Regions from separate parts of the Pseudomonas sp. NPDC090755 genome, predicted to be linked through region 2. Evidence: predicted binding sites of a transcription regulator. Region 2 holds the regulator's gene; each other region holds the start of a gene.
The links. The regulator sigma-54, encoded in region 2, starts transcription at its own class of promoters, with help from an activator protein. The targets are predictions, from matches to a motif close to ANTGGCATNNANNTTGCTNT.

Region 1 (7,548 bases), on a different contig from region 2:
GGGTACCACTGCGAAGCCAGCGGCAGGGACACGGCAAAGGAGGCGCCGGCGACACCGAGGAACACACCCAGCAGCAGGGCCTGTTCATAGCTGTGCACGCCCAGGTGCCAGGCACAGGACAGGGCGACGATGACGATCACCTGGCCGATCAGCCCGGCGGTTTTCGGCGACAGTCGATCGACCAGCACACCCATGATGAAGCGCAGGATGGCCCCGGCCAGGATCGGCGTGGCCACCATCAGGCCGCGTTGCTGGGTCGTCAGGTGCAGGTCGGTGGCGATTTGCACCGCCAGCGGGCCGAGCAGGTACCAGACCATGAAGCTCAGGTCGAAGTACAAAAAGGCGGCGAACAGCGTGGGGACATGCCCGGACTTCCAGAAACTCGTATTCATCGAACACCTCGTTGAACAGGGGCTGAAACGAAAAAGACGTCGCCACCCGACCCGCGTGTGCGAGTGGGGGGGGCGACGTCTTTGTCGTGGAGGGGCAACCGCCGTTGGCTACCGGTACGAATGATTTAGCAAGAGCCGGGCCAGAGTCGCCTCAGCCCAGCAGATCGCTCATGGCGATGATCTGTTCGGCCACCTGGATCAGCTTCTGCTGCTTGCTCATGGCCTGGCGGCGCATCAGGGTGTAGGCCTGCTCCTCGTTGCAGTCCTTCATCTTCATCAGCAGGCCCTTGGCCAGTTCGATGCGCTTGCGTTCGGCCAGTTGCTGGTCGCGGGCCTGCAACTGGGCCTTGAGCGCCTGGTCGCTCTCGAAGCGGGCCATGGCCACATCGAGAATCGGCTGCAGCCGCGCGGCATGGATGCCTTCGACGATGTAGGCGCTGACGCCGGCCTGGATCGCCTGGCGCATCACCCCGGGATCGTGCTCGTCGGTGAACATGACAATCGGCCGAGGTCGGTCGCGGCTGACCAGCACCACCTGTTCCATGACATCACGGCCCGGTGATTCGGTATCGATCAGCACCACGTCCGGACGCACCGTTTCGACGCGTGCCGGCAGGTCGATGGTCAGCCCGGACTCTTCGATAACCTCGAAGCCGGCCTCGACCAGCGCAGCCTTCAGGCGTCCGACTTTCTTTGCGGTGTCATCGATCAACAGGATTCGCAGCATCAAAGCGTCTCCTTCTCAGCGGCAGGCGAGGGCGGCGGGCGACTCGGCCAGCGCGTGCAGGGCAAAGCTGCGGGCATAGGCGGCCGGCTCGCTGCCATCCCACCAGGTGCCATCGATCAACTGGCTGCGCCGCAGGTTGCTTTCATCGCACGGCACGCCAAGGGCGCTGGCGGCGTCGCGATACAGCGCCAGTTGCTGGACCCGCTGTGCCACGGCCAGGTAGTCGGGGTCTTCACGCAGCAGGCCCCAGCGGCGGAACTGGGTCATGAACCACATGCCGTCGGACAGATAGGGCAGGTTGGCGCGGCCCTGGTCATGCAGGCGCAAGGCATGGGGGTCGTGCCAGCGATTGCCAAGGCCGTCGTGGTAGTCGCCCAGCAAACGCGGCTCGATGCTGCGCAGCGATGTGTCCAGATAGGCCTTGCCACTGAGCAGTTGCGCGGTGCTGCGGCGGTTTTCCGGACTTTGCTCGATGAACCGGCTGGCGGCCAGGATCGCCATGACCAGGGCCCGGGCGGTGTTGGGGTACTGCTCGACAAAGGCGCGGGTGCAGCCCAGGACTTTCTCTGGATGGTCCGGCCAGATGGACTGGCTGCAGGCCAGGGTGAACCCCTGGCCCTGGTCGACGGCGCTCGCCGACCAGGGCTCGCCGACGCAGAAGCCGTCGATGCGCCCGGCCTGCAGATGGGCAAGCATCTGTGCCGGCGGTACGACCACGCTGCTGACGTCGTGCAAGGGATGGATGCCTTGGCTGGCCAGCCAGTAATACAGCCACATGGCATGGGTACCTGTGGGAAAGGTCTGAGCAAAGGTCAGTTTTGAACTGCTTTGGTGCACGAAACGCTTCAGTGCCTCTGGAGTGGTCACGCCCTGGCGTTGTAAGGCCGGCGACAGGTTGATGCCCTGGGCGTTCTGGTTCAGGCCCATCAGCACCGACATGTCGGTGGCACCGATGCCGCCGATGCCCAGGTGCACGGCGTAGATCAGCCCGTACAGGCTATGGGCGGCGTCCAGCTCGCCACTGACCAGCTTGTCGCGCAGGCCGGCCCAGGAGCTCTGGCGCTTGAGGTTGAGGCTCAGGCCGTAGGGCTGGGCGAAGCCCTGGGTGGCGGCCACCACCACCGAAGCGCAATCGCTCAGGGCCATGAAGCCGATATCCAGGCTGTGCTTCTCCGGCGCGTCGCTGCCGTTGACCCAGGCCAGGGGGGAAGTGGGGGTGTCTGTATTCACAAGGTCGTGCCCGTATCGAGGTCTGGCCGTGCCTTATGGCGGGCCGGGGTTGTCTGTAACAAAGCAACGCATATGCCAAGGCGGCGCTGTCCCCCGGACGACGCCGCCGCTATAATCGCCCACCTCACTCACGTCGAGCTAAGCCCGCCCATGTATACCCTGGCCCGCCAGCTGCTGTTCAAGCTCTCTCCGGAGACCTCCCATGACCTGTCCCTGGACCTGATCGGCGCCGGTGGCCGCCTGGGCCTGAACGGGCTGCTGACCAAGGCCCCGGCATCGCTGCCGGTCACGGTCATGGGCCTGGAGTTCGCCAACCCGGTGGGGCTGGCGGCAGGGCTGGACAAGAACGGCGCGGCCATCGACGGCTTCGCCCAGCTGGGTTTCGGTTTTGTCGAGATCGGCACCGTGACCCCGCGTCCGCAGCCGGGCAACCCCAAGCCACGTCTGTTCCGCCTGCCGGAAGCCGAGGCGATCATCAACCGCATGGGCTTCAACAACCTGGGTGTCGACAACCTGCTGGGCCGTGTGCGTGCGGCCAAATACCGCGGCGTGCTGGGCATCAACATCGGCAAGAACTTCGACACCCCGGTCGAGCGCGCGGTGGATGACTACCTGATCTGCCTGGAGAAGGTCTACGACCAGGCCAGCTATATCACCGTCAACGTCAGCTCGCCGAACACGCCGGGCCTGCGCAGCCTGCAATTCGGCGATTCGCTCAAGCAACTGCTCGATGCCCTGGCCGAGCGCCGTGGGCAACTGGCAACCCAGTACGGCAAGCATGTGCCGCTGGCGATCAAGATCGCGCCGGACATGAGCGACGAGGAAACCGCACTGGTGGCTTCGGCGCTGATCGAATCAGGCATGGACGCGGTGATCGCCACCAACACCACCCTTGGCCGTGAAGGGGTCGAAGGCCTGCAGCATGGTGATGAGGCCGGTGGCCTGTCCGGTGCGCCGGTGCTGGAAAAGAGCACCCACATCGTCAAGGTGCTTTCCGGTGAACTGGGCGGCAAGCTGCCGATCATCGCCGCTGGCGGGATCACCGAGGGCAAGCACGCGGCGCAGAAGATCGCTGCCGGTGCCAGCCTGGTACAGATTTATTCGGGGTTCATCTACAAGGGGCCTGCGCTGATTCGCGAGGCCGTGGATGCCATCGCCGCCATGCCGCGCTGAAGCGCAGGCATAAAAAAGGGCCCCTTGAAGGGGCCCCTGGGCCTTAGCCCGCCGCCCGGATGGGGCGCGCATGGTAAATGAATTCAGTTCCTCGCTCAGCCAACGGCGTGAAGTTCGTTGAGTCTATGAATACCCGCAGTGCCGGTCATACCGTCCCAGTTGTCGCCGCGTCCTTCGCGCCAGCCATTGATCCATGCCTGGCGTACAGACGGTAGAGTAAAGGGGCAAAGCTCGCGGGATTTGCCGGTGACCCCATATTGGTAGCCACGTGAAAATGCTCGTTCCAACGGATCACGCTTAAGTCTTCTCATAGGGTGTTGCCCTCACTTGTTGACTGTAATGTCCCGTCGGCCTCTAGGAGGCCGGGCAGAATCGTTCTGCCGGTTTGCGCTCGCTGCCGGCGTCGCGAGCGAAAGTGTTGCCCCGTTGCGGTGACAACCTGAGATGAGTTCTAACCAATGCACGACACAGTGTGAATGATCGTTTTGTCATAAGGGCGTAACCTTTCTGAGGGTCACAGGATAAGTAAATAAATGCGTCTGAAGAGGATGCGACGCAAAGCCCGCTATGATCAGGGTTTGATCGGAGAAGAAGTCACTTGGCCATTGCCGGGTGATAATTTGTAACAAGGCAGTCAATACGACGAAGGGTCATTTTTCCCCCTGATAATCGTGAATTTTTCATTCTGCCCGGTGATCAAAGGTTTTCTGCCCCAGGCAAAAGGCCGGATTTACGGGCGGCCCGGCACTCATCGCAGTGCCATTCGAGCGCTCGCTGGAAAGGCGTTCGATTAAACATCGGCAGGGCAATGCGTTTGCCCTCCACTTATTGCTCAAGGCACTGGATACCTCATGTCGGACCGTTTCGAACTCTACCTCACCTGCCCCAAAGGCCTTGAAGGCCTGCTTGCCGAAGAAGCGCGCGGCCTTGGCCTTGAAGAGGTGCGTGAACACACCTCGGCCATTCGCGGCTCGGCCGACATGGAAACCGCCTACCGCCTGTGCCTCTGGTCTCGCTTGGGCAACCGCGTGCTGCTGGTGCTCAAGCGCTTCACCATGAAGAATGCCGACGAGCTGTACGACGGCGTCCACGAGGTCGAGTGGCAGGACCACCTGGAACCCAGCGGCTCGCTGGCGGTGGAGTTCAGCGGTCATGGCTCGGGCATCGACAACACCCATTTCGGCGCCCTGAAGGTCAAGGATGCCATCGTCGACAAACTGCGCACCCGTGACGGCGAGCGCCCGTCGGTGGACAAGCTCAATCCGGACTTGCGCGTGCACCTGCGCCTGGAGCGTGGTGAGGCGATCCTGTCCCTGGACCTGTCCGGGCACAGCCTGCACCAGCGCGGCTATCGCCTGCAGCAAGGTGCCGCCCCGCTCAAGGAAAACCTGGCCGCTGCCGTGTTGATCCGTGCCGGCTGGCCGCGCATTGCCGCCGAGGGCGGTGCCCTGGCTGACCCGATGTGCGGTGTGGGTACCTTCCTGGTCGAGGCGGCGATGATTGCCGCCGATATCGCGCCGAACCTCAAGCGTGAGCGCTGGGGTTTCAGTGCCTGGCTCGGTCATGTGCCGGCCCTGTGGCGCAAGCTGCATGACGAAGCCCTGGCCCGTGCCCAGGCCGGCCTTGCCCGTCCACCGTTGTGGATCCGTGGTTACGAAGCCGATCCGCGACTGATCCAGCCGGGGCGCAACAACGTCGAGCGCGCGGGCCTGAGTGACTGGGTGAAGATCTACCAGGGCGAGGTGGGCACCTTCGAACCGCGTCCGGACCAGAACCAGAAAGGCCTGGTGATCTGCAACCCACCCTACGGCGAGCGCCTGGGTGATGAAGCCAGCCTGCTGTACCTCTACCAGAACCTCGGCGAGCGCCTGCGCCAGGCCTGCCTGAACTGGGAGGCGGCGGTGTTCACCGGCGCGCCGGACCTGGGCAAGCGCATGGGTATCCGCAGCCATAAGCAGTATGCGTTCTGGAACGGCGCGCTGCCGTGCAAGCTGCTGCTGATCAAGGTTCAACCCGACCAGTTTGTGACCGGCGAGCGCCGCCAGCCCGAACGTGACACCCATGGCAACGAAGGCCAGCGCTCGCCTGCGGCAGTGGCCAGCGAGCCGGCGCGCCTGAGCGAAGGCGGACAGATGTTCGCCAACCGTCTGCAGAAGAACCTCAAGCAGTTGGGCAAATGGGCCAAGCGCGAGCAGGTCGGTTGCTACCGCCTGTATGACGCCGACATGCCCGAGTATGCCCTGGCCATCGACCTCTACCAGGACTGGGTGCACGTGCAGGAATACGCCGCGCCGCGCTCGGTTGACCCGGAGAAGGCCCAGGCTCGCCTGTTCGATGCGCTGGCTGCCATTCCCCAGGCCCTGGGCATTGACCAGAGCCGGGTGGTGGTCAAGCGTCGCGAGCGCCAGAGCGGCACTCGCCAGTACGAGCGGCAGAACACCCAGGGGCAGTTCCTGGAAGTCCGTGAAGGGGGGGTGAAGTTGCTCGTCAACCTGACCGACTACCTGGACACCGGGTTGTTCCTCGACCACCGCCCGATGCGTATGCGCATCCAGCGCGAGGCGGCCGGCAAGCGCTTCCTCAACCTGTTCTGCTACACCGCCACGGCCAGTGTGCATGCGGCCAAGGGCGGGGCGCGCAGCACCACCAGCGTCGACCTGTCGCGCACTTACCTGGACTGGGCCCGCCGCAACCTGTCGCTCAACGGTTTCTCCGACAAGAACCGCCTGGAGCAGGGTGACGTCATGGCCTGGTTGCAAGCGTGCCGCGACGAATTCGACCTGATCTTCATCGACCCGCCGACCTTCTCCAACTCCAAGCGCATGGAAGGCGTGTTCGACGTCCAGCGCGACCACATCGAGCTGCTTGACCTCGCCGTGGCGCGACTGGCGCCCGGTGGTGTGCTGTATTTCTCCAACAACTTCCGCAAATTCCAGCTCGATGAGCATCTGGCCGAGCGCTACAAGGTGGAGGAAATCAGCGCCCAGACCCTGGACCCGGACTTTGCCCGCAACAGCAAGATCCACCGGGCCTGGCGCATTCAGGCGCGCTGAGCAATTTCTCCCGGGCCGGCAATTGCTTCATTAGTGGCTAATGGCTATAACTGAAGCAGGGCCCGGGAAACGCTGCATGCTGGCGTTATGAGTGTTATCTATGTCGAAGCATGGCGTTCGTCCAAAGATGCTCGGCTTTGTCAGCGAAGAAGTGTCCGCCTGGCTGGTGGCCCTTGTGGCTCTGGTGGCCGGCGGACTGTTGACCGCGATACTGGCGCTGGCAACCCATGGGTTGTACCAGCAGCAGTTGCGCCAACGCTTCGAGTTGCTGGCCAGCGAGCGCTACAGTCGTATCGAAGAGCGCTTCGAGGATCAGGTGCAGCGGCTGGACGGGCTGCGCCGCTTCTTCGTCTTTGCCACCGAAATCACCCTTGAAGAATTCAACGGCTATGCACGGCCCTTGCTGCATCGCACCCAGGCCTATTCCTGGGCACCGCGGGTGCAAGGCGCGACGCGCAGAGAGTTTGAACAGCGGGCCAGCCAGACGCTGCAGTTTGCCTACCAGATTCGTCAACTGACCGACAGCGGCAGCTTGCAACCGGCATCCGAGCGTCCGTTGTATTACCCGGTGCTGTTCACCCAGGCATTGAGCCTCAAGGATCAACCGTTCGGTCTGGACCTGCTGTCCCAGGCTGAGCGCCAGGACACCCTGGCGCGCGCCTCCCAGCCTGGCAGCATGGCGGTTTCGGCGCCGCTGAATCTCACCGATGTCGACCCGCAGTACGCCCGCGGAGTACTGATGGCGGCGCCGGTGTTCTCGCCACGCCAGCCTGAAGCGCATCCCCGGGGTTATGTCATGGCGGTGATCAGCATGCGCCAACTGATGGCCGAAGGCTTGCCCAGCGCGGAAAAAGACAACCTGGTCGTGCGCATTCATGACCTGTCGGACCAGGACGGTCAGCACGAGCTGTTGTTCCAGTCGGATAACAAGGGCACCACCTCGCCGTTGGCGGCCAGTCACCTGTTGCACCTG
Region 2 (7,548 bases):
CCTTGGGTACTGTGCTGTTGCTGGCCGGCGGTGCCTTGCTGGTTGCCCAGGGCATCGCCTGGCTGGATCTTGAGCCGCGCATGTTGCGCGCGCTCGAGGGCGGTGCCTTGTGTGCGCTGGGCACGGCACTCGGGGCGGTGCCGGTATTGGTGATCCGTAGCATGCCTGTGGCCCTGGCCGACACCTTGCTGGGCTTCGGTGCCGGGGTGATGCTGGCCGCGACGGCCTTCTCTCTGATCATCCCCGGCCTGGATGCAGCCCAGGCCATCGGCCTGGGTAAATGGGGAGCGGGAGGGCTGATCAGTGTCGGCCTGTTGTCGGGTGCCTTCTGCCTGTACCTGGTCGATCTGAAGGTGTCTGGTGCCTCGCCGCAGGCGCTGGTGGGCAGTGCACAGCAGCCGGTGATTGCCGCCCGGATCTGGGTCTTCGTGATCGCCATCATTGCTCACAACATTCCTGAAGGCATGGCCATTGGTGTATCGGCTGGGGGCGGCATGCCCGATGCCGACAGCCTGGCCATGGGTATCGCCTTGCAGGATGTGCCGGAAGGCCTGGTCATCGCCCTGGTGCTGGCCGGTGCAGGCATGGCGCGGTTCAAGGCCTTTTTGATCGGTGCGGCGTCAGGGGTGGTCGAGCCGCTGGCGGCGCTACTGTGCGCCTGGCTGGTGAGCGTGGCCGAACTCCTGTTGCCACTGGGGTTGGCGTGCGCGGCAGGGGCAATGTTGCTGGTGGTGACCCAGGAAATCATTCCCGAGTCGCGCAGCAATGGCCATCATCGCCTGGCGAGCCTTGGGCTGTGTGTCGGTTTCTGCCTGATGATGGTGATGGATACGGCGCTGGCTTGAAGGGGAGGCGGGGGCGATCACTCGCCCTCGTCGAAGTAGTTGTTGATCAGCTCGATCAGCGCTTCCAGGGCTTCGTCCTGTTGCTCGCCTTCGGTGTGCAGGTGTACCTGGGTGCCTTTGCCTGCGGCCAGCATCATCACGGCCATGATGCTCTTGCCGTCGATCAGTTTGTCCGGTGCCCGTCCCACCCGCACGCTGCAGGGGAAGCGTCCGGCGACGCCAACGAACTTTGCCGCAGCCCGGGCGTGCAGCCCCAGCTTGTTGATGATGGTAATTTCACGAGCGGGCATCGCGGCAGGGGTCCTGTGGGCTAGAGGTCGCGGTGGCGAACCTGGACATTCTTCAGTGAGTGCTGCAGCACTTGGCCCAGGCGCTCGGTCAGGTACACCGAGCGGTGGTGTCCGCCGGTGCAGCCGATGGCGATGGTGACATAGGCGCGGTTACTGGCGGCAAAGCGCGGCAGCCATTTGAGCAGGTAGCTGGAGATGTCCTGGAACATTTCCTCGACATCGGGCTGCGCCGCCAGGTAATCGATCACCGGTTGCTCAAGGCCTGAATGCTCGCGCAACTCGGGCTTCCAGTACGGGTTGGGCAGGCAGCGCACATCGAACACCAGGTCGGCGTCCACCGGCATGCCACGCTTGAAGCCGAACGACTCGACCAGGAACGCGGTGCCGGGCTCCGGCTGGTTGAGCAGGCGCAGCTTGACCGAGTCACGCAACTGGTAGAGGTTCAGGTTGGTGGTGTCGATCTTCAGATCAGCAAGGTCGGCGATCGGTCCGAGCAGTTCGCTTTCGACCTTGATCGCTTCGGCCAGGGAGCGATTGGCGTTGGTCAGCGGATGGCGCCGACGGGTTTCCGAGAAGCGCTTGAGCAGGGTCTCTTCGTCGGCGTCCAGGTACAGCACGTCACACTGGATATGCCGGCTGCGGGCATCTTCAAGCAGTTCGGGGAAGCGAACCAGGTGACTGGGCAGGTTGCGCGCATCGATCGATACGGCGACCTTGGGTTGCATCAGCTCGGTGTTGATCAGCGCGTTTTCGGCCAACTGCGGCAGCAACCCGGCAGGCAGGTTGTCGATGCAGTAATAGCCGTTGTCCTCCAGTACCGCGAGGGCGGTGCTCTTGCCGGAGCCGGAGCGACCGCTGACGATGATCAGGCGCATGGGTCAGTGCTCGTTCTGTACGTCCAGGACAACCTGGTACAACGCTTGGCTGCTGCCGGCGGCCCGCAGGCGCTCACGAACCTCCTTGCGGTCGAGCATGCTGGCGATCTGGCGCAGCAGTTCCAGGTGTGCATCGGTGGCCGCTTCCGGAACCAGCAGGACAAACAGCAGGTCGACCGGGGCGCCGTCGATGGCATCGTAATCAATGGGGGCATCCAGGTGCAGCAGGGCGCTGACGGGCGCAGTGCAGCCTTCGAGCCGGCAGTGGGGAATGGCAATGCCATTGCCAAAACCGGTGGAACCCAGTTTTTCGCGAGCGACCAGCTTTTCGAAGACGTCTTGCATCTCCAGCTCGGGCACTTGCTCGGCGATCACGTTGGCGACCTTTTCCAGGGCGCGCTTTTTACTGCCTCCCGGCACGTTCACCAGGGAACGGCCGGGGGTCAGGATGGTTTCAAGTCGGATCATGGATGAGGGGGATCAGCGGGCTGCTGCACCTTGCAGCAGGCTCTGCTGTTTTTCCTTGTGTTTTTTCAGTTGGCGGTCGAGCTTGTCGGTCAAGGCGTCGATCGCTGCATACATGTCTGCGTGTTCGGCATTTGCAACCACTTCGCCGCCGGGAATAAACAGCGTCGCTTCGATTTTCTGCTGCAATTTCTCGACCTTCATGATCACCGTCACGTTGGTAATCCTGTCGAAGTGACCTTCCAGCCGTTTCAGTTTCTGTTCGACGTACTCGCGCAGCGGTTGGGTGACTTCTACATGCTGTCCACTGATATTGACTTGCATACAGCTTCTCCTTTGTTGCCCGTGCATAAAGAGGCAGGTATTGCGCCTGCCACTGAACTGCTGTGGCATATCTCAGGGGCTACATCAGTCGCTTGCGTTCGCTCGACGGTGCGATGCCGAGAGACTCGCGGTACTTGGCGACGGTGCGACGGGCTACCTGGATGCCTTGTGCCTCCAGTAAACCAGCGATCTTGCTGTCACTCAATGGCTTTTTCTGATTTTCCGCTGCAACCAGTTTTTTGATGATCGCGCGGATCGCCGTGGACGAGCATTCACCGCCCTCGGAGGTGCTGACGTGGCTGGAGAAAAAGTACTTCAGCTCGTAGATTCCCCGCGGGGTGTGCATGTATTTCTGGGTGGTCACCCGGGAAATGGTCGACTCGTGCATGCCGACCGCTTCGGCGATGTCGTGCAGCACCAGCGGTTTCATCGCTTCGTCGCCATGGTCGAGGAAACCACGCTGGTGCTCGACGATCTGGGTGGCGACCTTCATCAGGGTCTCGTTGCGGCTCTGCAGGCTCTTGATGAACCAGCGGGCCTCCTGCAACTGGTTGCGCATGAAGGTGTTGTCGGCGCTGGTGTCGGCGCGTCGCACAAAGCCTGCGTACTGCGGGTTGACCCGCAGGCGTGGCACGGCTTCCTGGTTCAGCTCGACCAGCCAGCGCTCGTTGTCCTTGCGCACGATCACGTCAGGAACCACGTATTCGGCTTCGCTGGACTCGATTTGTGAGCCCGGGCGCGGGTTGAGGCTCTGGACCAGCTCGATGACCTGGCGCAGTTCTTCTTCCTTGAGCTTCATGCGTCGCATCAACTGGCTGTAGTCGCGGCTGCCCAGCAGGTCGATGTAGTCCTTGACCAGGCGCTGAGCCTCGGCCATCCACGGCGTACTGGCGGGCAGCTGGCGCAGTTGCAGCAGCAGGCACTCGCTGAGGTTGCGTGCGCCGATGCCGGCGGGCTCGAACTGCTGGATGCGGTGCAGGACGGCTTCGACTTCGTCCAGTTCGATATCCAGTTCAGGATCGAAGGACTCGCAGATTTCTTCGAGGGATTCGTCCAGGTAGCCCTGGTTGTTGATGCAGTCGATCAGCGTCACGGCAATCAGCCGGTCGGTGTCGGACATCGGTGCCAGGTTCAACTGCCAGAGCAGGTGGCTCTGCAGGCTTTCGCCAGCCGAGGTGCGGGTGGTGAAGTCCCACTCGTCATCGTCGTTGCTGGGCAGGCTGCTGGCGCTGGTCTGGTAGATATCTTCCCAGGCCGTGTCGACGGGCAGCTCGTTGGGAATGCGCTCGCTCCATTCGCCTTCATCCAGGCTGTCCACGGTCGGCGTGGTTTCCTGGAAGCTGGTGTCCTGGGTTTCGGCAACAGGCTTGCTTTCGGCGTTGTCGGCCATCGGGTCGCTGTTGTCGAAGTCGTCGCCTTCTTCCTGGCGTTCGAGCATCGGGTTCGATTCCAGCGCTTCCTGGATTTCCTGCTGGAGGTCCAGGGTAGAAAGCTGGAGCAGACGGATGGCCTGTTGCAACTGAGGAGTCATCGTCAGTTGCTGGCCCATTCTTAGGACGAGCGATGGTTTCATGGCAGGGGCTTAACACCTTTTTCGCCGGCGCACATGCGCCATCCACTACAAGGGCACCGAAGCGCCAACTTTAAGCAAATTATATGCCTGAAATTGGAGCGTTTGCCTAGGGTGCTGTAACAATTATGCCGTATGGAAACGGATCTGCAGCCCCGGCAAACGCCGTGTCGCTTCGAACTTACAAGCGGAACTCGTGGCCCAGGTACACCTCTTTCACCAGGTCGTTGGCCAGGATGGTCTCTGCATCGCCTTCAGCGATCAGTTGGCCATCGTTGACGATGTAGGCGGTTTCGCAGATATCCAGGGTCTCACGGACGTTGTGGTCGGTGATCAGCACGCCAATGCCCTTGGCCTTGAGGTGGTGGATGATCTGCTTGATGTCGCCGACCGAGATCGGGTCGACACCGGCAAAGGGTTCGTCGAGCAGGATGAATTTCGGCGCGGTTGCCAGGGCGCGGGCGATTTCGACGCGGCGGCGTTCACCACCGGACAGGCTCATGCCGAGGTTGTCGCGAATGTGGCTGATGTGAAATTCCTGCAGCAGGCTTTCCAGTTCCTTGCGTCGACCGGCGGCATCGAGGTCCTTGCGGGTCTCGAGGATCCCCAGGATGTTGTCGGCCACCGACAGCTTGCGAAAGATCGAGGCTTCCTGGGGCAGGTAGCCAATGCCGGCACGGGCGCGGCCGTGCATCGGCTGGTGGCTGACATCCAGGTCGTCGATCAGGACGCGGCCCTGGTCGGCCTGGACCAGGCCGACGATCATGTAGAAACAGGTGGTCTTGCCGGCGCCGTTGGGGCCGAGCAGGCCGACGATCTGGCCGCTGTCGATGGACAGGCTGACGTCGCGAACCACTTGTCGGCTCTTGTAACTCTTGGCCAGGTGCTGGGCTTTGAGGGTCGCCATTTACTCGGCCTTCTTCTTGGGCTGGATCACCATGTCGATGCGCTGACGCGGCGTGGCCACGTTGCTGCCACCCCGACCGGCGGTCGCCACCTGGGTCTTGGTGTTGTAGACGATCTTCTCGCCTTCGGTGGTGTTGCCTTCGTTCTCGACCTTGGCGCGGTCGGTGAGAATCACCAGTTCTTTCTGCGCCTGGTACTGGATGGTCACGGCCCAGCCCTTCATCTTGTCCGGCTTGGCGGCGCTCTGTTGCTGTTCGAAGTAGGCGAGGTTACCCACCGAGGTCACCACGTCGATGTCGCCGCTGGCAGCGCGGGTGATGGTCACGGTGTTGCCTTTGATCATCATCGAGCCCTGGGTGATGATCACATCGCCCTTGTAGGTGGCGACGCCTTGCTTGTCATCCAGGTGCGCATCGTCGGCCTGGATGCGGATAGGCTGGTCACGGTCAGTCGGCAGGGCCCAGGCGCTCGCGCTTCCCAGTGCTGTGCTCAGGCTGAGCAAAAAGGGGAGGGTTTTAACGAGCCTCATACTGTCCTCTTACGTTGGACAACAGGTCCATCCTGCCGTCTTTCAAATACGCCTTCATTCCCTTGCCCGTAGTCACGCCACCGGCGCCGTCGATTTTAACGGCTTGCTCGGTTTGCGCATATTGCTTCTGCGGGAACACCGTCATGCGGGTGGTGGTAATGATGGTAGTGCGGTTTTTTTCATCGGTGCGGGCTACCCGTACCGAGTCGATCAATTCCACCTCGCTGCCGTCCGGGTTGACTTCGCCCTTGTCGCTTTGCACGTGCCAGGGGTAGGTCGTGCCGCGGTACAGTTGCAGGTCAGGCTTGGTCAGCAGGGTGATTTCGCTGGTCTTGAGGTGTTCGACCTTGTCGGCGGTCATCTCGTACTGCAGCTTGCCATCGGGCAGGAACTGCACGCTGTGGGCGTTGGTGGCGTAGTAGTCGATGGCATTTTCGTCGACACGGGCAACCGGCTTGTCGAGGAAGCTTTCAGGGCCGATGTTCCAGTAGCCGACTGCCACCAACAAGGCGGCAATCACGCTGAACAACGCAATGGTGCGGATTTTTTTACTGAACATGTATCGCTCTACAGGTAGTGGGCGTTTGCCGCATCGAGATTGCCCTGGGCTTGCAGGATCAGCTCGCAGAACTCGCGGGCTGCGCCTTCGCCGCCACGGGCCATGGTGACCCCGTGGGCATGCTCGCGGACAAAGGCTGCGGCATTGGCCACGGCCATTCCCAGGCCGACCCGGCGGATCACCGGCAGGTCGGGCAGGTCGTCGCCCAGATAGGCGACCTGTTCATAGCTTAGGTTGAGCTGGCCAAGAAGCTCGTCCAGGACCACCAATTTATCTTCGCGCCCCTGGTACAGGTGGGGGATGCCGAGGTTCTTCGCCCGGCGTTCGACCACCGGGGTCTTGCGACCGCTGATGATCGCCGTGGTCACGCCCGAAGCCATGAGCATCTTGATGCCCTGGCCGTCGAGGGTGTTGAAGGTCTTGAACTCGCTGCCGTCTTCGAGGAAGTACAGGCGACCGTCGGTCAGTACGCCGTCCACATCGAACACGGCAAGCTTGATGGCCTTGGCGCGTTGCATCAACTGCTCACTCATTACATCACCCCGGCGCGCAGCAGGTCGTGCATGTTCAGGGCACCGACCGGGCGCTCGTTCTTGTCGATCACCACCAGGGCGTTGATCTTGTGGTCTTCCATGATTTTCAGCGCCTCGGCGGCAAGCATGTCGGGGCGGGCGGTCTTGCCGTGGGCGGTCATGACCTCTTCGATACGGGTGGTGTGCACGTCGATATTGCGGTCGAGGCTGCGGCGCAGGTCGCCGTCGGTGAAGATCCCGGCCAGGCGTCCGTCGGCCTCGAGGACCACGGTCATGCCCAAACCTTTGCGAGACATTTCAAGAAGAGCGTCCTTGAGCAGGGTGCCGCGGCTTACCTGTGGCAACTCGGTGCCTGCGTGCATGACATTCTCGACCTTGAGCAGCAAGCGCCGCCCGAGCGCGCCACCGGGGTGCGAGAAGGCGAAGTCTTCGGCCGTGAACCCGCGGGCCTCGAGCAGGGCGATGGCCAGGGCGTCGCCCAGCACCAGGGCCGCAGTGGTCGAGGACGTAGGCGCCAGGTTCAATGGGCAGGCTTCCTGCTCGACCCGTGCATCCAGGTTGACCTCGGCGGCCTTGGCCAGCGGCGAATCGGGGTTGCCGGTCAGGCTGATCAGCTGGATGCCCAGGCGTTTGATCAGCGGCAGCAGGGTAA
Region 3 (7,548 bases), on a different contig from region 2:
GTTCACATTTTGATCAACTCATGTATGATCGCGCGCCCGTGATGAACATCAAAAATAGAGCCCGATGAAACCGACCCTGATTGCCGCCGCCGAAGTCGACCGCCTGGAGACCTGGCAGAAGTACCAAAGCCATATGTGCGGAGGCTGCAAGTCGACCTGCTGCACCTTGCCGACGGAAGTGAAGATCAAAGACCTGGTCCGCATGGGCGTGGTGGATGAATTCGAGATCGGTGAGCCGCCGAAAAACATTGCCAAACGCTTGCAGAAGGACGGCATCATCCAGCGCTTCAACCAGAAGTCGGGGATTTTCACCCTGGCGCAGATGAGCAACGACGATTGCCTCTATCTGGATCGCAAGAGCCGCCTGTGCACCATTTATGACGTGCGCCCGGACACCTGCCGCAATCACCCCAGGATCGGGCCGCGTCCGGGGTATTGCGCGTACATTCCCAAGCCTGTGGGTCGTTGATATCGCAGGTCAGTCGGCCAGGGTTGAACAGCTCGCGCCGTCCGTCCAGGGCGGCTGATCAGGAAATTTGTCATCCGGCATGACATGCACCGGGCTGGTCGCGATGAAACCATCATCGAAGGTGGCCTGCAAAAAGGCCGCCTGCCAACCTGACTCGACTCGCCCCAACTCGACAAGCGTCTCCAGGCCAGGTGGTGGCACCAGGGTTGTCGCTTGGTAGCGTATGCCACAGGCATAACGAAAATCCCGATCACGCTCATTGGCTGCCCGCCAAAGCCGCAGCGCACGCGGCGGTTCGGAAAAGCTCACCTTGAGCCGTGCAATGCCCGCGTCCTCTGTCACGGAGGAACGCAAGGTGGGCAAGCCATGACCCTGCTGCAGGCGATTGACCATGGGAATCAGCGACGACCCGGCATAGGCACGAATACCGTAATGATCCGAGTTTGGCGCCACGCGCACGGCGTTGTTACCCGGTAGCTTCGGCACATAGCGGGCCGTATGGTCCGGCGCAAAAAAGTCATCGCCACTGGCGGAAATCAGGTACTTGGGAATGAGCAGGCGATCGGCCAAGGCACTGTCACGGTATTGGAGCGGGTCCATGATCTCCATCAGACGATCGAAGGATGGGGCCTGTAGTTGCGCCAGCACGCCGGCCGCCTGATAGGGAGCCAGAGCGATCGGCCATTGACCGCCATAGTTGCGCCGCAACTGTTCGAGCATGTTTTTCCCGTCGGCAATTTCGATGACAGCCGGCGCCAGGGCCGATACCCGATCATCTGCCAGCGCCGCCAGCCAGGCCGCCCACCCCCGCTTCGAAGCTCCGACCAGGATGAAATGCCGATACTGCGGCAACTTCGCCTGCACCAGATCCATGGCTCGGGCGGCGGCACCTGCCATCGGAACATGCAAAGCGAGCAAACGATGCCGTTGCGGGTCACCGAGGAAGTGCTTCCAGGTGTGGGCGACAGCAACGTCTTCAATGCGCCACTGCTGATCATCGTCGAAGAACAGTGGCTGGTTCGGTACATCACTGAGCGACACAACCAGCGTTCGGGTGGCGCTGGCGATTTGCTGCAGGGTCTGGGCAGGGTAATCAGGCTCCTGCTGTTGCTGATGCAGGCCATTGTTGATGACAAGCAGGGCCTGACCGGGGCGGGCCTGGACAGAGAGGTACAGGTCGACCTGATGTTGCCAGACCTGAGGGGAAGATACCGGATAGGGTGTCCAGCGCTGCGAGTTCAACAGGTAGCGCCTGACTTCCATGGTCGGCGAGGCGTGCTGTCCGACCAGTTGAAAATCAAGCGGTTGCGCCCTGAGCGCATCGATATGGCAGTAGACCACATGCTGGAAGGGCTGATGCGGTTGCTTGCAGTCGATATCCGCTGTCGAGGCGAGGACGGCCATCGGCATGCTGAGTGCGACCATCAGGACAAGCTGACGCAGCATTGGCAAGTTCCTTATGCCGGCATATGAGCTTGCCATCAAAGCATGAATCAGAGGACCGCTGGCTGCTACGAGTGTTTCACCAAATGTAGACCGGCAGCCGCGGTACCCTTCCTGCCACAAACAAAAACGCCCCCGGCCTTGCGACCGGGGGCGTTTTCGTTTCAGCCGGGCTTAGTTAGCCTTGGCTTTCTTGGCAGCGCGGGTACGCTCGCCTTCGTCGAGGATCTTCTTACGCAGACGGATCGACTTAGGGGTGACTTCGCACAGCTCGTCGTCCTGGATGAATTCCAGGGCCTGTTCCAGGGTGTGGCGAACCGGCGGAACCAGGGCGATGGTCTCGTCCTTGCCCGAAGCACGCATGTTGTCGAGCTTCTTGCCTTTGGTCGGGTTCACGCCCAGGTCGTTGTCACGGCTGTTCAGGCCGATGATCTGACCGTTGTAGATCTCCTGGCCGTGCTCGACGAACAGCTTGCCGCGCGCCTGCAGGGTTTCCAGGGAATAGGTCAGAGCCTTGCCGGTCTCGACCGAAACCAGTACGCCGTTCAGACGGCCGGACATCTGGCCCGACTTCATGGTGTCGTAGCGATCGAAGATCGAGGTCAGGATGCCTGCACCGTTGGTCAGGGTCAGGAACTGGTTACGGAAACCGATCAGACCACGGGCTGGAATGTTGTATTCCAGACGTACACGGCCCTTGCCATCCGGCGCCATGTTGGTCAGGTCGCCTTTACGCAGACCCATTTCTTCCATGACCTTGCCCTGGGATTCTTCAGGGATGTCGATGGTGACGTTCTCGAACGGCTCCTGCTTGGTGCCGTTGACTTCGCGGATGATCACTTCAGGACGGCCTACAGCCATCTCGAAGCCTTCACGACGCATGGTTTCGATCAGAACCGACAGGTGCAGCTCACCACGGCCGGAAACCTTGAACTTGTCAGCCGAGTCGCCTTCTTCAACGCGCAGTGCAACGTTGTACAGCAGCTCTTTGTCCAGACGCTCCTTGATGTTGCGGCTGGTGACGAACTTGCCTTCCTTACCGCAGAACGGCGAGTCGTTGACCTGGAAGGTCATCGAAACGGTTGGCTCGTCAACGGTCAGCGGCTTCATCGCTTCAACCGCGTCCGGGTGGCACAGGGTGTCGGAGATGAACAGCTCGTCGAAACCGCTGATGCAGACGATGTCGCCGGCCTGGGCTTCTTCGACGTCAACGCGGTGCAGACCGTGGTGACCCATCAGCTTGAGGATACGGCCGTTGCGCTTCTTGCCGTCGGTGTCGATGGCGACGACCGGGGTGTTCGGCTTGACGCGACCACGGGCGATACGGCCAACACCGATAACACCCAGGAAGCTGTTGTAGTCCAGTGCGGAGATCTGCATCTGGAACGGACCGTCACGGTCAACAGCAGGTGCCGGTACGTTGTCGATGATCGACTGGTACAGCGGGGTCATGTCTTCGGCCATTTCGGTGTGGTCCAGACCGGCGATGCCGTTCAGGGCCGAGGCGTAGACGACTTTGAAGTCCAGCTGTTCGTCGGTGGCACCGAGGTTGTCGAACAGGTCGAAGATCTGGTCCAGAACCCAGTCAGGACGCGCGCCCGGACGGTCGACCTTGTTGATCACGACGATTGGCTTCAGACCGGCTTCGAAAGCCTTCTTGGTCACGAAGCGGGTTTGCGGCATCGGGCCGTCCTGGGCATCGACCAGCAGCAGCACGGAGTCGACCATCGACATTACACGCTCAACCTCGCCACCGAAGTCGGCGTGGCCGGGGGTGTCGACGATGTTGATGTGGTAGCCATTCCAGTTGATGGCGGTGTTTTTCGCCAGAATGGTAATGCCGCGCTCTTTTTCCTGGTCGTTGGAGTCCATGACGCGCTCGTCGTTGAGCTCGTTACGCTCCAGGGTGCCGGACTGGCGCAGGAGTTTGTCGACCAGGGTGGTTTTACCATGGTCAACGTGGGCGATGATGGCGATGTTACGCAGATTTTCGATCACTTGTGTTTCTCGATCAGAGGATTCGGGTTGCCGCTATTTTAAGCGGCGAATATGAATGAACGGCGCTCAAACTGCCCGGCGGTCGGGAGGGCGATGGCGGATGCTTCCGCCATACAACCCCGGCGTCTTATGCCGGACGATAAACACGCACATTGGCATGTCCCTCGCTCAGCAGGTGGTGGGCATGCAGCCGACTCATCACGCCCTTGTCGCAATACAGCAGGTACTGGCGCGCTGGGTCCAGTTCCTTGAAGCGGCTGTTGATCGCATAGAACGGCATGATCTTCACTTCGATGCCATCCAGTTCCAGCGGTTCATCTTCCTGGGCATCCGGATGACGGATGTCGATAACGACCTGACCGGCCAGCGCCTGGCCGACTTCCTCGACCTGGATGTCCTGGCTCAGCTCGTCGATCACGTGGTCGATGGCGATCAGGCGGGCGCGCTCCAGGGCGCGCTCCAGCACGGCCATGTCGAACTGTTTCTCTTCATGTTCGATGCGGTGGCGCTTGGCGTGGGTGGTCGGGTTCACCGAAATCACGCCACAGTATTCAGGCATGTGCTTGGCGAAGTCGGCGGTGCCGATCGCCTCGGCCTGGTCGATGATGTCCTGCTTGTGGGTGGCCAGCAGCGGGCGCAGCACCAGTTTGTCGGTGGCCTGGTCGATGATCGACAGGTTCGGCAGGGTCTGGCTGGAGACCTGGGAAATCGCCTCGCCGGTGACCAGTGCGTCGATCTCCAGGCGGTCGGCCATCTGCGCCGCCGCGCGCAACATCATGCGCTTGAGGGTCACGCCCATATAACTGTTGTCGACCTTGCCGAGGATCTCGCCGACCACTTCCTCGAACGGCACGCTGATAAACAGAACGCGCTGGCTGCTGCCGTATTTCTTCCACAGGTAGTGGGCGACTTCCATCACCCCCAGCTCGTGGGCACGGCCGCCGAGGTTGAAGAAGCAGAAGTGGGTCATCAGGCCGCGACGCATCATCTGGTAGGCCGCCACGGTGGAGTCGAAACCACCGGACATCAGCACCAGGGTCTGCTCCAGGGCGCCCAGCGGGTAGCCGCCGATGCCCTTGTGCTGGCTGTGGATCACGTACAGGCGCTGGTCGCGCACCTCGATGCGCACCTCCACCTCGGGGTTGCGCAGGTCGATACCGGCGGCGCCGCACTGCTGGCGCAGCTGGCTGCCGACATAACGGTCGACGTCCATCGAGGTAAAGTCGTGGTGACCACCACGCTTGCAGCGCACGGAGAAGCGCTTGCCGGCCAGCAGGTGGCCGAAGTGGGTCTTGCACTTGGCAACGATGTCGTCGAAATCGCCCAGCGGGTACTCTTCGACCTGCAGGAAGTGGGCAATGCCCGGCGTGCAGGTCAGGCGCTCGGTCATCTCACGCAGGACTTTCTCGTCCTCGACGCGGGTGATCACCTCGAGGTTGTCCCAGACACCATCGACCGCCAGCTCAGGATCGAGGTCCTTGAGCACGGTGCGAATGTTGCGGCCCAGCTGACGGATGAAACGCTTGCGAACCGGGCGGCTCTTGATGGTGATTTCCGGGAAGACTTTTACGATTAGTTTCATGAAAAACTGTGCGTGCGCTGCCGACTAAAAAAGTGGGGCGCGGATTATAGCGGAAATTGCTCAAGGTTTAACCAATTATCGTACAGAAGGTTTTGCATGCACCCTTATGGTGCAATAGACCAACATTGCGCCTCATCAGGGTGCAAAAATTGTCCGACACTCGGGTCAAAAACCCCTGAAACGCGTGGGAATGGGGCAGAAATTCCAAACCGGGGCACTGGCATGCAATTTGCTCCCTTGTGAGGCAGGTTGCCTTGGCGGACTATTCGCGCCCGGCATCACCCAAATTCAAGGGCTGCACAGGCACGCTCTATCCCCCGGAGGACACTATGTCGAAGTCGGTTCAACTCATCAAAGATCATGACGTTAAATGGATTGATCTGCGCTTCACTGACACCAAAGGCATCCAGCACCACGTCACCATGCCAGCCCGTGACGGCCTGGACGAAGACTTCTTCGAAACCGGCAAGATGTTCGACGGTTCCTCCATCGCCGGCTGGAAAGGCATCGAAGCCTCCGACATGATCCTGATGCCGGACGACTCCACCGCCGTGCTGGACCCGTTCACCGAAGAGCCAACCCTGATCCTGACCTGCGACATCATCGACCCTGCCAGCATGCAGGGCTATGATCGCGACCCACGCGCAATCGCCAAGCGTGCCGAAGAGCACCTGAAAAGCACCCTGATCGGTGACACCGTGTTCGCCGGTCCAGAGCCTGAGTTCTTCATCTTCGACGAAGTGAAGTTCAAGTCCGACATCTCGGGCTCCATGTTCAAGATCTACTCCGAGCAAGGTTCCTGGATGTCCGACCAGGACGTCGAAGGCGGCAACAAAGGCCACCGTCCAGGCGTCAAAGGTGGTTACTTCCCGGTTCCACCGTTCGACCACGACCACGAAATCCGTACCGCCATGTGCAACGCACTGGAAGAAATGGGTCAGACCGTCGAAGTTCACCACCACGAAGTGGCAACTGCCGGCCAGAACGAAATCGGCGTCAAGTTCAACACCCTGGTGAAGAAGGCTGACGAAGTCCAGACCCTGAAGTACGTCGTGCACAACGTTGCCGATGCCTACGGCCGCACCGCTACCTTCATGCCTAAGCCGCTGTACGGCGACAACGGCTCGGGCATGCACGTTCACATGTCGATCTGGAAAGACGGCAAGAACACCTTCGCAGGCGAAGGCTATGCCGGCCTGTCCGACACCGCCCTGTACTTCATCGGCGGTATCATCAAGCACGGCAAGGCCCTGAACGGCTTCACCAACCCGGCCACCAACTCCTACAAGCGCCTGGTGCCAGGTTTCGAAGCACCGGTCATGCTGGCCTACTCGGCCCGTAACCGTTCCGCTTCGATCCGTATTCCTTACGTGTCGAGCCCTAAAGCCCGTCGTATCGAAGCCCGCTTCCCGGATCCGGCTGCCAACCCGTACCTGTGCTTCGCCGCGCTGCTGATGGCCGGCCTGGACGGTATCCAGAACAAGATCCACCCAGGCGATGCCGCCGACAAGAACCTGTACGACCTGCCGCCTGAAGAGGCCAAGGAAATCCCGCAGGTTTGCGGCAGCCTGAAAGAAGCCCTGGAAGAGCTGGACAAAGGCCGTGCGTTCCTGACCAAGGGCGGCGTATTCTCCGACGACTTCATCGATGCCTACATCGCCCTGAAATCCGAAGAAGAAATCAAGGTTCGCACCTTCGTACACCCACTGGAATACGAGCTGTACTACAGCTGCTAATCCAGTAACGGCGTAACGCTATAGCGAGAGGCCTCCCACACGGGAGGCCTTTTCTTTTTCTGACATTGGTATACGAATCAGACGGCAGGTAAAAAGTTTCAGGAACGCCACACTGGCCACTCCTTCTTCTGGAAGCCTCGTCATGCGCTTAACCCTGCTGCTCTTCTCTCTTCTCCTCACGCAAGGCTGTGCACCCTCGCCGAGCGACCCACTACAGCGATTACTGGACTCGGTTGAACAACGTCTGGATCTTGCTGAAACCATTGCCCTGAGCAAATGGCAGTCCGGCCAACTGGTAGAAGACCCGTCTCGTGAACAGC
Region 4 (7,548 bases), on a different contig from region 2:
GTAGCGGCCTTCGGTCTGGCTGCTGGCCAGATAATCTTCAACGGTGAATTCAAGAAACCCCTGGGTGACACCGATAAGCTGTTCAGGCAAGGTGAACGCGTCAGCCAGGGTTCGAACGCCAGGAACCAGCAGGCCCAGCGCAGCAAGGAGGCCGGGCAGTTGGCGGGTCAGGCGTCGGAAAAATGTCGTTTTCATGTTCATGCGATTAAAAAAAGCAAAGCGCGTGCCGACTGGGTACGTGGCTCGAAGCGTTTGGTGAAGGAGTCTGGCATGGCGGGTGTAATGGATTCGGTGAACCAGCGCACGCAACTGGTGGGGCAGAACCGCCTGGAGCTGCTGCTGTTTCGCCTCAATGGCGATCAGTTGTACGGGATCAACGTGTTCAAGGTGCGGGAGGTACTGCAGTGCCCATCGCTGACCGTGATGCCCAGGTCCAACCCGGTTGTGCGCGGTGTCGCGAATATCCGAGGAGCAACCATCCCGATCCTGGATCTGGCGATGGCGACCGGCATGCCCGGTCTGCGTGAAGAGACCAGCAACAGCTTCGTGATCATCACGGAGTACAACACCAAGACCCAGGGTTTTCTGGTGCACTCGGTGGAGCGCATCGTCAACATGAACTGGGAGGAGATCCATCCGCCACCCAAGGGCACCGGGCGCGATCACTACCTGACCGCGGTGACCCGGGTCGACGGCAAGATGGTCGAGATCATCGACGTGGAGAAGATCCTCGCCGAAGTGGCACCGACTTCCGAATCGATCTCCGAAGGCGTGGTCGATGCCGAGGTGCAGGACAAGGCAGTGCTGTTGCGGGTGCTGACGGTCGATGACTCGTCGGTGGCACGCAAGCAGGTCAGTCGTTGCCTGCAGACCGTCGGGGTCGAAGTGGTGGCGCTCAATGATGGTCGCCAGGCGCTGGACTACCTGCGCAAGCTGGTGGATGAGGGCAAGCGGCCGGAGGACGAGTTCCTGATGATGATCTCCGACATCGAGATGCCGGAGATGGATGGCTACACCCTGACCGCCGAGATCCGCAGCGACCCGCGCATGCAAAACCTGCATATCATCCTGCATACTTCGCTGTCCGGGGTGTTCAACCAGGCGATGGTCAAGAAGGTCGGGGCGGATGATTTCCTCGCCAAGTTCAAGCCGGACGACCTCGCCCAGCGCGTCGTCGACCGCATCAAGGCCACGCATTAACGGCCAGGGGCATGGCCCCTGGTGGTTCACACGATTTAAGAGGCGGCATCATTGTCTACGGGTAATTTGGATTTCGAACAGTTCCGGGTCTTCCTGGAAAAAGCCTGTGGCATCCTGCTGGGCGAAAATAAGCAGTACCTGGTCTCCAGCCGTCTCAACAAGCTGATGGAGCAACAGGGCATCAAGTCCCTGAGCGAGCTGGTGCAGCGTATCCAGGGTCAGCCACGCAGCGGATTGCGCGAGCAGGTGGTCGATGCCATGACCACCAACGAGACCCTCTGGTTTCGCGACACCTATCCGTTCGAAGTGCTCAAGAACAAGGTGTTGCCCGAGCAGATCAAGGCCAACCCGGGGCAGCGTTTGCGCATCTGGTCGGCTGCCTGTTCCTCGGGGCAGGAGCCGTACTCGATCTCCATGGCCATCGACGAGTTCGAGCGCAGCAACATCGGCCAGTTGAAGATGGGCGCGCAGATCGTTGCCACCGACCTGTCCGGGTCGATGCTCAACAACTGCCGTACCGGTGAGTACGACAGCCTGGCCATCGCCCGCGGGCTGTCCCAGGAGCGTCTGCAGCGCTACTTCGATGTCAAGGCACCGGGTCGCTGGGCGGTCAAGGCGCCGATCCGCAGCCGCGTGGAGTTTCGTTCCTTCAACCTGCTCGACAGCTATGCGAGCCTGGGCAAGTTCGACATTGTGTTCTGTCGCAACGTGCTGATCTACTTCTCGGCGCAGGTCAAGAAGGACATCCTGATGCGCATTCACAGTACCTTGAAGCCGGGTGGTTACCTGTTCCTGGGGGCTTCCGAGGCGCTCAATGGCTTGCCGGACCACTACCAGATGGTTCAGTGCAGCCCGGGTATCATCTACCAGGCCAAGTAAAGCGCACGCCGTGTAGGAGCGGGCTTGCCCCGCGAATGGATCAGCTCGTCATCAATGCGTTGGCGCTGGCGACGATGAGCATATCCATTCCCCGCGGCGGCGCGGCTGGCTGGTTTCGTCCTTTACGGCGACCCACTTTTGAGGGCAAAAGTGGGCAAAACCCGTGTCCCTGCATCCGGCCCTGCGGCGCTCGCCGGCCATCCATGGCCGTCGCCCCACTACGCAAGGGTTCCACTCGGCCTCCTGATGGGACAATCGGTGGCGCCTGGAATATCGCGCGTTCAGAAGCAAGAGCAAAGGCAGAGCGAAGCTTGGTCTCAGCTTTCCGATTTCGCCTTTGCCCTTGCCTTTGCCTTTGCTTCTGCTGTTCGTACATCGCCAGTCCAGACGACACGATTCGTCCCTTCAGGAGGCTGAGCGCAGGTATTGCGTAGTCGGGTGCAGGCCATGGATGGCCTGCAAGCACCGCAGGGCCATGGATGGCCCTTCGGTGCGCCCCGGCGGGAGCAATGCCGGAGGGAAGGGGCCCGCAGCGTAGCGGAGGGCCGGATGCAGGGACGCACGGTTTGCGCCACTTTGCCATGACAAAGTGGCCCGCCGTAAAGGCGGAAGGGGCCAGCAGCGTCACCATCGCGAATGGATCAGCTCGCAACACGGCAAGCCAAAGCGTTGGCACTGAAGGCGGTGAGCATATCCATTCCCTGTGGCGGCTCCAACGGCTGGTTTCGCCCTTTACGGCGACCCACTTTTGAGGGCAAAAGTGGGGCAAAACCCGTGTCCCTGCATCCGGCCCTTCGCTGCGCTACGGGTACCCTCGTTCCACCCTTGCTCCCGTGGGGGCGCGCCGAAGGGCCGTCCCTGGCCCTACGGCGCTCGCCGGCCATCCATGGCCGTCGCCCCACTACGCAAGGGTTCCACTCGGCCTCCTGAAGGGACGATCGATGGCGCCTGGAATATCGCGCGTTCAGAAGCAAGAGCAAAAGCAGAGTGAAGCGCGGGCTCGGCTTTGCGCTTTTGCTTTTGCTGTTCGTACATCGCCAGCCCAGACGACGCGATTCGTCCCTTCAGGAGGCTGAACGCAGGTATTGCGTAGTCGGGTGCAGGCCATGGATGGCCGCCGTAAAGGCGGAAGGGGCCAGCAGCGTCACTGCATCAAATGGATCAGCTCGCAACACGCCAGACCAAAGCGCCGGCGCCGCCAAATTGCCGCTTTGCCGGCGCCAGGCGGAATGCCCTTGCCGCTTTTCTGGCATTGCCCCTGATGGAAAACCGTTGAAAGCCCCGTAAATACGGGGCTTTGTTTTTTGGCATGGCTCTTGCTCTGTCACTGCCAACGAATTATCCGGTCAACCTTCGAAGGTTTCCCCGACATGAGCATCAGCTTCGACAAAGCGCTCGGCATTCACGAAAAGGCACTGGGCTTTCGCGCCCAGCGTGCCGAAGTGCTGGCCAACAACATCGCCAACGCCGATACGCCCAACTACAAGGCGCGGGACATGGACTTCTCCTCGGTGCTGGCTGCCGAGAGCGAGAAGGCCAAAAGCGGCCGCTTCGCCCTGGACCGGACCAACACCCGGCACATCGAGGCCGAAGGCCTGACCATGGGCGACGACACCCTGCAGTACCGCACGCCGATGCAGCCGTCGATCGACCAGAACACCGTCGATGCCCAGCTCGAACAATCCAGCTACGCGGAAAACGCCGTGGGCTTCCAGGCCAGCTTCACGCTGCTCAACAGTAAATTCAAAGGGCTGGTTTCGGCCCTGCGCGGAGAGTAAGTCATGTCCCTCGCCAGTGTCTTCAACATTGCCGGTAGCGGCATGAGCGCGCAGACCACGCGCCTGAATACCGTCGCTTCGAACATCGCCAACGCCGAGACCGTGTCGTCGAGCATCGACCAGACCTACCGTGCTCGCCACCCGGTGTTCGCCACCACCTTCCAGCAGGCCCAGGGCGGCGTCAGCCAGTCGCTGTTCCAGGACCAGGACAACGCCGGCCAGGGCGTGCAGGTGCTCGGCGTGGTCGAGGACCAGAGCAACCTGGAAGCGCGCTACGAGCCCAACCACCCGGCGGCGAACAAGGACGGCTACGTCTACTACCCGAACGTCAATGTGGTCGAGGAAATGGCCGACATGATCTCGGCCAGTCGCTCGTTCCAGACCAATGCCGAGCTGATGAACACGGCCAAGACCATGATGCAGAAAGTGCTGACCCTGGGTCAGTGATAGGGGCTTTGGAATGAGTACGACAGACTCCACCAGCAGCGTTTCCAGCTCTGTACTGCAATCGCTGCAGAAGCCGGAAACCACTGGCAACAGCAAGACCGGCACCGCAGGCAGCGCCCTGGGCAAGGATGCGTTCCTGCAATTGCTGGTCACCCAGATGAAGAACCAGAACCCGCTCGATCCGCAGGAGAACGGCGAGTTCGTGGCGCAGCTGGCGCAGTTCAGCAGCCTGGAAGGCATTCAGACGCTCAACGATTCGGTGTCCACCATTGGTGGCGCGTTCCTCTCGTCCATCGCCCTGCAGGCCTCTTCGCTGGTCGGGCGAAATGTGGTCGTGCAGACCGACAAGGCGGTCGTCGACACCAGCAAGGAAATGCGCGGCTCGGTCAACCTGACCTCGTCCAGCACCGCGACCACTGTCGGCATCTATGACAGTGACGGCGAGCTGGTGCGCACCCTCGACCTGGGCAGCCAGAAGGGCGGCCGGGTGGACTTCACCTGGGATGGCAAGGACAGCGACGGCGAAGTAGCACCTGCCGGCACTTACAGCTTCAAGGCCTCGGGCACCATCGAAGGGGTGGCCACGACCATGACGACCAACCTGCCGGCCTCGGTCAGCAGTGTGACCATGGGCAGCAATGGTTCGGAAATGATGCTGAACCTGGCCGGCCTCGGCAGCATCGGACTGTCGAAAATTCAATCCATTGGAATCTAGGGCCGACAACACGGCAGGAGTGAGCACATGTCTTTCAATATCGGTCTTAGCGGCCTGTATGCAGCAAACAAGGCCCTGAATGTCACCGGCAACAACATCGCCAACGTTGCCACCACGGGTTTCAAAACCTCCCGTGCCGAATTCGCCGACCAGTACGCGTCGTCGATCCGTGGTACCAGCGGCAAGACCGCAGTGGGCAGTGGTGTGACCACTGCCGCCGTGTCGCAGATGTTCACCCAGGGTAACTTCACCGGCACCGGCCAGAGCCTGGACCTGGCCATCGACGGCAACGGCTTCTTCGCCATGAACGACAACGGCTCGAAGATCTACACCCGTGCCGGTGCCTTCTACAGCGACAAGGCCGGCTACATCGTCAACGCCCAGGGTTCCAATCTGCAAGGCTATGGCGTGGATGCCGATGGCAAGCTGGTCAAGGGCGTGATGACCGATCTCAAGATCGACACCTCCAACCTGGAGCCGCGCCCGACCTCGCGCATCTCCGAGACGGTCAACCTCAACTCCAGCGCCACCGAGCCGAAGGTCACGCCGTTCGATCCGTCGAACGTCGCCACCTATAACTACACCTTCAACACCGATGTGTACGACAGCCAGGGTAACGCCCACCAGCTGAACCAGTACTTCGTCAAGGATTCCGGCACCAACTCCTGGACCATGTACAGCACCATCAACGGCCGCAACCCGGCGGACCCGACCCTGTCCACGCCGCTGGTCAACAAGCTGCCGTTCAAGTCTGACGGTACCCTCGATACCGCCGCGATGACCCCGGGGGCAGTACCTGGCGGGCTGACCATCGGCGCTGACAAGTCGTTCCAGATCGATAACTGGATTCCGGCCGAGAAAAATGCAGCAGGCAACTGGGTGGCCAATGGCGCCACCGCGCGTGCCGGTGGCGTCGCCCTCGACATGCTGGCGACCACCCAGTACAACGCCGCCTCCGCCACCACCGCCAAGAACCAGGATGGCTACGCCACCGGCGAGCTCAGCGGCCTGACGGTCGACCAGAGCGGCAACCTGTTCGCCAACTTCACCAACGGCCAGGACAAGGTGATCGGCCAGGTGGCCATCGCCAACTTCGCCAACGTCCAGGGCTTGCAGCCGGTGGGCGGCACCAGCTGGCAGGAAACCTACGCTTCCGGTGTGCCGGTGATCGGTGAGCCGGATACCGGCACCCTGGGCAAGATCTATGGCGGCTCCCTGGAAGACTCCAACGTCGACCTGACCGGCGAGCTGGTCAACCTGATCAAGGCACAGAGCAACTACCAGGCAAACGCCAAGACCATCTCCACCGAAAGCACCATCATGCAGACCATCATCCAGATGACCTGATGCGTCATGGTGTGCCGAGCCCCTGCTTGCAGGGGCTTTTTTTATCAGGTGAACGATCGGGGAGGAGGGCGGATGAGGCGATTGGCAGTGATAGCGGTGCTGTTGCTGTGCTCTGTCGCACAGGCGGCGCCAGCGCCCTGGTACCAATGGCAAAGCAAGGTCACCGGGCGCTACCTGTGTGCCCAGGTCGATCCTGGCGAGGGCTGGGTGCGGCATTCCGGGCCCTATGACAATGCCGGTTGCCGCCGCTACTGAAGGCAGCCTTGCCGCTGGCGGCAAGAGTTCGCCGACAAACTGACGGCGCTCCCCCTTGCGTCAAGCCTGAAAGCCCCGGAATACGGGGCTTTGTTCATTATGGTTCGATAATTGCTTCAAGCAGGCCAAGGTGGCAGCGCGGCGAGGGGCCGTGCAGAGGAGATCCTGTGGACAAGATGCTTTACGTGGCCATGACCGGGGCCAGCCAGAACGCACTGGCGCAGAAGGCGCATGCCAACAACCTGGCAAACATTTCCACCACCGGTTTCCAGCGCGACCTGGAGCAGGCGCGCTCGATGCCGGTATTCGGTGACAGCTTTCCGGCGCGTGCCTATGCCATGACCGAGCGGCCGGCGACGGATTTCACGCCAGGCTCGATGCTGGAGACCGGCCGTGACCTGGATGTGGCCATCGGCGGTGACGGTTTCATCGCCGTGCAGGCGCCCGACGGCAGCGAAGCCTATGTGCGCACGGCCAGCATGAACATCGACGCCCTGGGTGTGCTGCGTGCCGGCAACGGCATGCCGGTCATGGGCAATGGCGGGCCGATCGCCGTGCCGCCGGAGCAGAAGATCGAGGTCGGTGAAGACGGCACCATCACCATCCGCGCCATGGGCGAGGGGCCGCAGGTGATGGCCCAGGTCGACCGGATCAAGATGGTCAACCCCGACCTCAAGACCATGACCAAGGGCCTGGATGGCTTGATCCATCCCGACAATGGCCAGCCGCTCGCGGCGGATGGCAACGTCCGGCTGGTGTCGGGATTCCTTGAGACCAGCAACGTCAATGCGGTCGAGGAAATGACCTCGGTGCTGGCGCTGTCCCGTCAATTCGAACTGCACATCAAAATGATGACCACGGCCAAGGAAGGCGATGAAGCCATGGCTCGGGTTTTGCAAATCGGCTAATCACTTTCAGGTAGCGCCG

Region 1: the regulator sigma-54 is predicted to act here: its motif matches at 2,410-2,429, upstream of ACIQUS_RS09875 (CmpA/NrtA family ABC transporter substrate-binding protein).
Region 3: the regulator sigma-54 is predicted to act here: its motif matches at 5,709-5,728, upstream of glnA (type I glutamate--ammonia ligase).
Region 4: the regulator sigma-54 is predicted to act here: its motif matches at 3,383-3,402, upstream of flgB (flagellar basal body rod protein FlgB).

What each region holds. Positions count from the first base shown of each region.
Region 1 covers NZ_JBIVXC010000005.1:10,204-17,751, reverse strand. The annotation lists gene ACIQUS_RS09885 (nitrate/nitrite transporter) at 1-392, opposite strand, end outside; gene ACIQUS_RS09880 (ANTAR domain-containing response regulator) at 544-1,119, opposite strand; gene ACIQUS_RS09875 (CmpA/NrtA family ABC transporter substrate-binding protein) at 1,135-2,349, opposite strand; gene ACIQUS_RS09870 (quinone-dependent dihydroorotate dehydrogenase) at 2,500-3,522, shown strand; gene rmf (ribosome modulation factor) at 3,618-3,833, opposite strand; gene rlmKL (bifunctional 23S rRNA (guanine(2069)-N(7))-methyltransferase RlmK/23S rRNA (guanine(2445)-N(2))-methyltransferase RlmL) at 4,374-6,575, shown strand; gene ACIQUS_RS09855 (diguanylate cyclase) at 6,676-7,548, shown strand, end outside.
Region 2 covers NZ_JBIVXC010000002.1:315,177-322,724, reverse strand. The annotation lists gene ACIQUS_RS05360 (ZIP family metal transporter) at 1-845, shown strand, start outside; gene ACIQUS_RS05355 (HPr family phosphocarrier protein) at 863-1,135, opposite strand; gene rapZ (RNase adapter RapZ) at 1,156-2,010, opposite strand; gene ptsN (PTS IIA-like nitrogen regulatory protein PtsN) at 2,014-2,478, opposite strand; gene hpf (ribosome hibernation-promoting factor, HPF/YfiA family) at 2,491-2,799, opposite strand; gene ACIQUS_RS05335 (RNA polymerase factor sigma-54) at 2,879-4,372, opposite strand; gene lptB (LPS export ABC transporter ATP-binding protein) at 4,551-5,276, opposite strand; gene lptA (lipopolysaccharide transport periplasmic protein LptA) at 5,277-5,804, opposite strand; gene lptC (LPS export ABC transporter periplasmic protein LptC) at 5,791-6,363, opposite strand; gene ACIQUS_RS05315 (KdsC family phosphatase) at 6,372-6,896, opposite strand; gene ACIQUS_RS05310 (KpsF/GutQ family sugar-phosphate isomerase) at 6,896-7,548, opposite strand, start outside.
Region 3 covers NZ_JBIVXC010000001.1:470,629-478,176, reverse strand. The annotation lists gene ACIQUS_RS02240 (YkgJ family cysteine cluster protein) at 65-469, shown strand; gene ACIQUS_RS02235 (PhoPQ-activated protein PqaA family protein) at 479-1,915, opposite strand; gene typA (translational GTPase TypA) at 2,087-3,910, opposite strand; gene thiI (tRNA uracil 4-sulfurtransferase ThiI) at 4,038-5,492, opposite strand; gene glnA (type I glutamate--ammonia ligase) at 5,822-7,228, shown strand; gene aroQ (gamma subclass chorismate mutase AroQ) at 7,371-7,548, shown strand, end outside.
Region 4 covers NZ_JBIVXC010000010.1:195,294-202,841, forward strand. The annotation lists gene flgA (flagellar basal body P-ring formation chaperone FlgA) at 1-201, opposite strand, end outside; gene ACIQUS_RS16690 (chemotaxis protein CheV) at 271-1,200, shown strand; gene cheR (protein-glutamate O-methyltransferase CheR) at 1,252-2,079, shown strand; gene flgB (flagellar basal body rod protein FlgB) at 3,450-3,857, shown strand; gene flgC (flagellar basal body rod protein FlgC) at 3,861-4,304, shown strand; gene flgD (flagellar hook assembly protein FlgD) at 4,318-5,019, shown strand; gene flgE (flagellar hook protein FlgE) at 5,047-6,366, shown strand; gene ACIQUS_RS16720 (hypothetical protein) at 6,439-6,621, shown strand; gene ACIQUS_RS16725 (flagellar basal body rod protein FlgF) at 6,789-7,529, shown strand.